2 regions of the Pseudomonas sp. LBUM1666 genome follow, and region 2 is predicted to be linked to the other one. Evidence: riboswitches for the same ligand, from Rfam matches in the RefSeq annotation. Region 2 holds a riboswitch; the other holds the start of a gene.
The links. Region 2 has a riboswitch for cobalamin ahead of cobO (cob(I)yrinic acid a,c-diamide adenosyltransferase). Riboswitches for the same ligand answer to the same signal wherever they lie in the genome.
Positions count from the first base shown of each region.

Region 1 (3,402 bases), 900 kb from region 2:
GTTCCGGGTCCGGGCGGTCATCGCCTGGCACCAGAATCAGTTGCACGCCGCGCTGGGACAATTCCACCAGACGCTCGACGCCGTAACGCCAATAGGCGATGCCACCGTGGAGCGAAATCAGAATCACCTTGGCATGGCGCAGCACTTCGTCGACATACAGATCGACTGACGCGTGATTCTGCACCTGCATCGGATTGGCCAGACGCACGCTGGGGTAATCGTCGGGCAACTGCTGCGCCGCTTCGGCGAGCAACGCCAGGCTGGAGTCGCCGCTGCACAGGATCACCAGCTCGGCGGGGGTTTGTCCAAGGTCGGCAATGTTGTCATCCGACACGAAACCGCCGGGTTGGGTCCTGAGCAGATGCATGGCTTAAACGCTGAGCGCGGCGCGCAATTGCGCTTCAAGCAGAGTGGCGTCCAGTTCCTGGCCGATCAACACCAGACGCGTGGTGCGCGCTTCGTCGGCGCCCCACTGACGGTCAAAGTGTTTATCAAAACGCGTGCCCACGCCCTGGATCAGCAGGCGCATCGGTTTGTTCGGGATCGCCGCGAAACCTTTGACGCGCAGGATGCCGTGCTGGACCACCAGTTGGGTCAACGCGTCCAGCAGCAGGCTTTCGTCGGCTTGAGGCAGTTCGATGGAGATGGAGTCGAAGGCATCGTGGTCGTGATCGTCTTCGCCTTCATGGTGGTGATCGTGATGGCTGTGACGGCTGTCGATGTGTTCTTCAGAACCGGCGCCGAGTCCGATCAGCACGTCCAGTGGCAGACGACCGCTGCTGGCTTCAATGACTTTCACCGCTGGTGGCAGTTCTTCAGCGACTTCCAGGCGAACGCGGGCCAGGTCTTCAGGGCTGATCAGGTCGGCCTTGTTGAGGATCACCAGGTCGGCGCTGGCCAGTTGGTCAGCGAACAGCTCGTGCAGCGGCGATTCGTGATCCAGGTTCGGGTCGAGTTTGCGCTGGGCATCGACCTGGTCCGGGAAAGCCGCGAAGGTGCCGGCGGCGACCGCAGGGCTGTCGACCACGGTGATGACCGCGTCAACGGTGCAGGCGCTGCGGATTTCCGGCCACTGGAAGGCTTGCACCAGGGGTTTTGGCAGGGCCAGGCCCGAGGTTTCGATGAGGATGTGGTCGAGGTCGCCGCGACGGGCGACCAATTCGCGCATCACCGGGAAGAACTCTTCCTGAACGGTGCAGCACAGGCAGCCGTTGGCCAGCTCGTAGACGCGGCCGTTGGCTTCTTCTTCAGTGCAGCCGATGGAGCACTGTTTGAGGATTTCGCCGTCGATGCCCAGCTCGCCGAACTCGTTGACGATCACCGCAATGCGGCGGCCCTGGGCGTTGTCGAGCATGTGCCGCAGCAAGGTGGTTTTGCCCGAGCCGAGGAAACCGGTAACGATGGTGACGGGGAGTTTGGCCAGTGTTTTCATCGAATGCCCTTTGGCAAGGTGGCGGGCATACGGGACGACAATCGCTGCGACGGATGCGCGCGCGGAAGAGTTCGCCACCGGATCACCCCGCCCGGTTGTAGTGAGAATCTGTGTCGAGGCAGGTCTCCTGGCTGACGGTGTGCCGGGCTTGTGGGCCAGGCATTCGCTGCGCCTTCCCGCGAACCCGTTGCACAGGGTTTGCAGTGGCGTGGCAGCGAACATCACCGTTCACAGTTGCGGGGGCAGCCGCGGCATCGACCGCGTTCCCTTCTTAGCTTCGGCAGACGCCGAAGAACCTCGAAAGCGCAAGGCTACGCATCGTGTGGGGGCGGGTCAATGTCTTGTAGCGCCTGCACCGGCTCCTTCGCGAGCAGGCTCGCTCCCACAGTGACCGCATTTCCCCGCGGGAGCGAGCCTGCTCGCGAAGAAGTCACCTTGGTCTCGAGTTGAGAACCCTTGCCAATTGACGCCCAACCCTCGCCCATGCTCTCCTACACGCCTTGTTACGGGTGCCCTTCACAGGGTGAAACGGGAAACCGGTGAATCATGTGCTTTACTCTAAAGTCATGTCAGTCCGGTGCTGCCCCCGCAACGGTAAGCGAGCGAAGCGTCAGATCCACTGTGCCAGCAGTTCGGCATGGGAAGGTGATGCTTGCAGGTCAAGGCGAAAGCCAACGCCCCTCGTGAGCCCGGAGACCGGCCCGCAACACAAAGTGACCATTACGATCACTGAATAACAAACCCGCGGTGGGCGGGCGCTGTTTGAATCTCTGCGTGCCCGACTCGCAGGGGTCTTCCATGCGCTCTATATCACCCGCTGACAGACCAGAGGGAAGCGCCATGTCGATCATCAGCAGCACCGGCAGCAACACCGATAAGAGCACCGCCAGCACCACCAATACCCTGACTCAACGCCTGACCGCCGCCGCATGCGCGTCGATCCTGGGCGCGTGCCTTGTGTATTTCGCCGGTTTCTCGCACATCGAAGCGGTGCACAACGCCGCGCACGATACCCGCCACAGCTCTGCGTTCCCGTGCCATTGAGACCTGCTGACATGATCAAGCGTATTGCGCAAACCGCAGGGTTCACCGGGCTGTTGGCCGCCCTGTTGCTGACCCTGCTGCAAAGTTTCTGGGTGGCTCCGCTGATTCTGCAGGCCGAGACTTACGAAAAATCCGAGCCTGCCGCTGTTGAAGTTCACGAACACGCCGCAGGTGCTGTCGCCGCTCACACCCACGATGCTGAAGCCTGGGAACCGGAAGACGGCTGGCAGCGCGTGCTGTCCACCACCGGCGGCAACCTGGTGGTAGCAGTCGGTTTCGCCCTGATGCTCGCTGGCCTCTATACCTTGCGCGCACCGACCAAAACCTCCCAAGGCCTGCTTTGGGGCCTGGCCGGTTACGCCACGTTCGTGCTGGCACCGACCCTCGGTCTGCCGCCTGAGCTGCCGGGCACTGCCGCGGCTGATTTGGCGCAACGGCAGATCTGGTGGATCGGCACGGCCGCCTCCACCGCCGTCGGCATCGCATTGATTGTGTTCAGCCGTCACTGGCTAATGAAAGTGCTCGGCGTGGCAATCCTGGCCGTTCCTCACGTGATTGGCGCACCACAACCGGAAGTCCACTCGATGCTGGCTCCGGAAGCCCTGGAAGCGCAGTTCAAAATCGCTTCGCAGCTGACCAACGTGGCATTCTGGCTGGCCCTGGGCCTGATCAGTGCCTGGTTGTTCCGCCGCAAAAGCGATGGTCAGTACCACGCATGATTGAGATCAGCACAGCGCCGACGTTAGTGGTCGGCCTGGGCTGCCAGCGCGGCTGCCCCGTCAGCACGCTGCGGGCGCTGCTCGATCAGGCGTTACAGGCTCATAAAATCGAACTTCACCAGATCAAGGCCCTGGCCAGCATCGACCTGAAGCGCGAAGAGCCTGGCTTGATCGAATTGGCCGAACAGCTTGCGTTACCATTGCAGT
Region 1 covers NZ_CP166789.1:3,585,191-3,588,592, forward strand. The annotation lists gene cobN (cobaltochelatase subunit CobN) at 1-367, opposite strand, end outside; gene cobW (cobalamin biosynthesis protein CobW) at 371-1,432, opposite strand; cobalamin riboswitch at 1,533-1,747, opposite strand; cobalamin riboswitch at 1,923-2,151, shown strand; gene ACA056_RS16240 (CbtB domain-containing protein) at 2,273-2,476, shown strand; gene ACA056_RS16245 (CbtA family protein) at 2,488-3,195, shown strand; gene ACA056_RS16250 (cobalamin biosynthesis protein) at 3,192-3,402, shown strand, end outside.
Region 1: linked by a shared signal. The riboswitch ahead of cobW (cobalamin biosynthesis protein CobW) and the one ahead of cobO (cob(I)yrinic acid a,c-diamide adenosyltransferase) in region 2 are both predicted to bind cobalamin.

Region 2 (3,402 bases):
ATCGCCGATGGATTAGACGGGAAATAGAAGTGCACGTAGGAAGCCGTCATCCGCCCCTCACGATAAACCGCCTCTGCCCCTCGCCCACCGTTAGGGCTCAGGCCACGAGCGATGGGCTCAAGCTCGGTACTGGTCAGCGAGTGGTGATAGGTGTGGCCGCGCAACGAACCTTCCGGCAACTCGACCGCCTGCAACGCTAACGCGGCCAGACGCTTTTGCATCACCGCATCACCGGCCAGCAAGCCGACCAGTTCCGCGCGAGTGCCCTCGACATCGGTCAACGAATCGAGCAGATAAAGCATGCCGCCGCACTCGGCCAACAACGGTTTGCCCGCCGCATGGTGAGCGCGGATTGCGGCCAGCATCGTGGTGTTCTGTGACAGCGCCACATGATGCAATTCGGGATAACCACCCGGCAGATAAAGACTGTCTGCCTCCGGCAATTGCGTGTCACGGATCGGCGAGAAAAACGACAACTCGGCGCCCATGGCTCGCAGCAAATCCAGGCTCGCGCCGTAGGTGAAGGCAAACGCTTCGTCACGGGCCACGGCGATACGCACGCCGGCCAGCAACGGTTCTGCAGCGATCACATCAGGCGCGGCGAATTCCACCGCCGGTGGCAGCGCGACCTCACAGCTGCTGGCCAGCGCATCGGCCGCCGCATCGAGGCGCAGATCGAGATCGTTCAACTCACTGGCCTGAACCAGACCTAAATGACGACTCGGCAACTCGATCCCGGTTTCCCGGGACAAGGCGCCGTACCAGCGCAAGCCTTCAGTGAGGCTGCCTTCGAGTAATTGTGCGTGACGCAGGGTGCCGACGCGGTTGGCCAACACACCGGCAAACGGCAAGTCCGGCTGATAACGCGCTAGCCCCAGGGCCAGTGCGCCAAAGGTCTGGGCCATGGCGGTGCCGTCGATCACACCGAGCACCGGCACACCGAAGTGTCGCGCCAGATCAGCGCTGGACGGCGTACCGTCGAACAACCCCATGACGCCTTCGATGAGGATCAGGTCCGCTTCGCCGGCGGCTTCCCACAACAGCCGACGACTTTCCTGCTCGCCGACCATCCACATGTCCAGTTGATAAACCGGTGCACCGCTGGCGCGCTCGAGAATCATCGGGTCGAGAAAATCCGGGCCGCATTTGAACACGCGAACCTTGCGCCCTTGATTGCGATGCAAACGGGCCAGCGCGGCGGTCACGGTGGTCTTGCCCTGACCGGAGGCCGGCGCGGCAATCAATACCGCCGGGCAATGACGTGGCTGACTCACAATTCGACGCCTTTTTGCGCTTTGATCCCGGCCTGGAACGCGTGCTTGATCACGCCCATTTCGGTGACGGTGTCGGCCAGTTCGATCATCTCCGGCTTGGCGCCGCGACCGGTCACCACCACGTGCTGCATCGGTGGGCGGGCCTGCAAGTCGCTGAGCACTTGGTCGAGATCCAGATAGCCGTGCTTGAGCGCAATGTTCAATTCATCCAGCACCACCAGGCCGATCGACGGATCACGCAGCAATTCGCGAGACACAGCCCACGCGGCTTCAGCGGCGGCGATGTCACGCTGGCGATCCTGGGTTTCCCAGGTGAAGCCCTCGCCCATCACATGAAAACGCACCTGTTCCGGGAAGCGCCGGAAGAACAATTCTTCGCCAGTGCTGCTGCGCCCTTTAATGAACTGCACCACGCCACACTGCATGCCGTGGCCCATCGACCGGGCAAGCATGCCGAAGGCCGAGCTGCTTTTGCCTTTGCCGTTGCCGGTCAGCACCAGCAGCAGGCCACATTCATTCGGGGAATTGGCGATGCGTTCGTCGATCACGGCTTTTTTGCGCAGCATGCGCGCCAGATGACGTTCGTCACGATCGGGGGTATCAGTCATGGGGGAGCTCTCCGTTGAGGCTGGATAACGGCGGGCAGGCACAAGAATAGACGGCAAGAAGCCTGGCATCGCCCACCGTGATGCCGCTGGATGGATCAGGCCGGTCTCCGGGCTCATGAGCGGCGCTGGCCTGACTGCGCGCCTTCCCATGTCGAACATCAACACAGTGGCTCAAGGCGCAGCCTTCACTCATTTACCGTTGCGGGGGCAGCGCCGGGATCATGGCTCTTCGTCGCTTGAAGAGAGTCACTCACCGGCTTCCCTGTTTCACTCTGTCGACCAAGGTCACAGAGCACCTGAAACAAGCCGCGAAGGTTAGAGGGTTGGGGATGGAGCGTCAATTGAAGACGGGCAGCGTGCGGGCGAATAACTGCCGTCGATCAATTATCTGACGCCAATCTTGTGCCACACTCTCAGCGGTGATATCAAAGAGCCACAATCTCACAACACAATAACAAGGGTGAGCCACATGCAAGGCATGATCATCAGCAATCCGAAGCTGGAATTCCTGCGCCCGGTGCTGGAACGCTGGTTTGACTGTATCGACCGCTACAACGCCGTGCGCGGCGATAACGACACGCCTTACTGGTTCGACGAAAAAGCCAACCTGAGCCTGCTGTCCGCCGCGGCCTGGACGGCGGAAATGGTTACGCTGCAACAAACACCGACCCGTAAACAGACCGAAGAAGGCGAACGCAATGGCCGCGCCGATCTGTTTATCGCGACCAGCGAAGAACGCGCTTACCTTCAGGCGACCCAGCGCTGGCCACGCGTCAACAGCCTGAACCTGACTCAAGCACTGCAAGACATCACCAGCGATGCCAAACGCATCAGCTACGCCAGCGACCTGAAACTCGGCTGCCTGTTCGTTGCGCCGCAAAAAGCCCAACAAAGCGCCACCCCGGAAGAACTCCAGGACATGGTCGACGATCTGCAAAAGGAACACACCTGCGCCGTGGCCTGGTACTTCCCCTATGCCTATCGCAAGTTGCGCAACGAAGCCGGCAACTATCACCCCGGCATTGCCGTGCTGTTCAAGGAAGCCCGCGGCTGACCGGTTGAACCATCGCGCACCTGCGCTTCTCTATTGATTAGGTCAATGCATTCATAGGGAAGATCAGCATGCGCAAGCCCCCGCTCGTTCTCGTCATCGTGCTCGCCGGAGGGCTTGCCGCCTGTGGTGAAACCTCCAGGTTGCAAGTCTCCGACGGCTACGGCCCGTCACCCAAACTGCCAGAACCGAACAAGACCCTGATCCCGACGGTGAACATCGCCCCGGCGATCGGCTGGCCGGACGGCACGAAACCCATCGCCGCGACGGGGACTCAGGTGGCGGCTTTTGCCGAAGGTCTCGATCACCCGCGCTGGCTCTACGTGTTGCCTAACGGCGATGTGCTGGTCGCCGAAACCAACGCACCGCCTAAACCCGATGACGGCAAAGGCATTCGTGGCTGGGTCATGGGCAAAGTCATGGGCCGTGCCGGCGCCGGCGTACCGAGCCCGAACCGCATCACGCTGCT
Region 2 covers NZ_CP166789.1:4,484,795-4,488,196, forward strand. The annotation lists gene ACA056_RS20490 (cobyrinic acid a,c-diamide synthase CobB) at 1-1,274, opposite strand, end outside; gene cobO (cob(I)yrinic acid a,c-diamide adenosyltransferase) at 1,271-1,882, opposite strand; cobalamin riboswitch at 1,964-2,197, opposite strand; gene ACA056_RS20500 (hypothetical protein) at 2,352-2,936, shown strand; gene ACA056_RS20505 (PQQ-dependent sugar dehydrogenase) at 3,005-3,402, shown strand, end outside.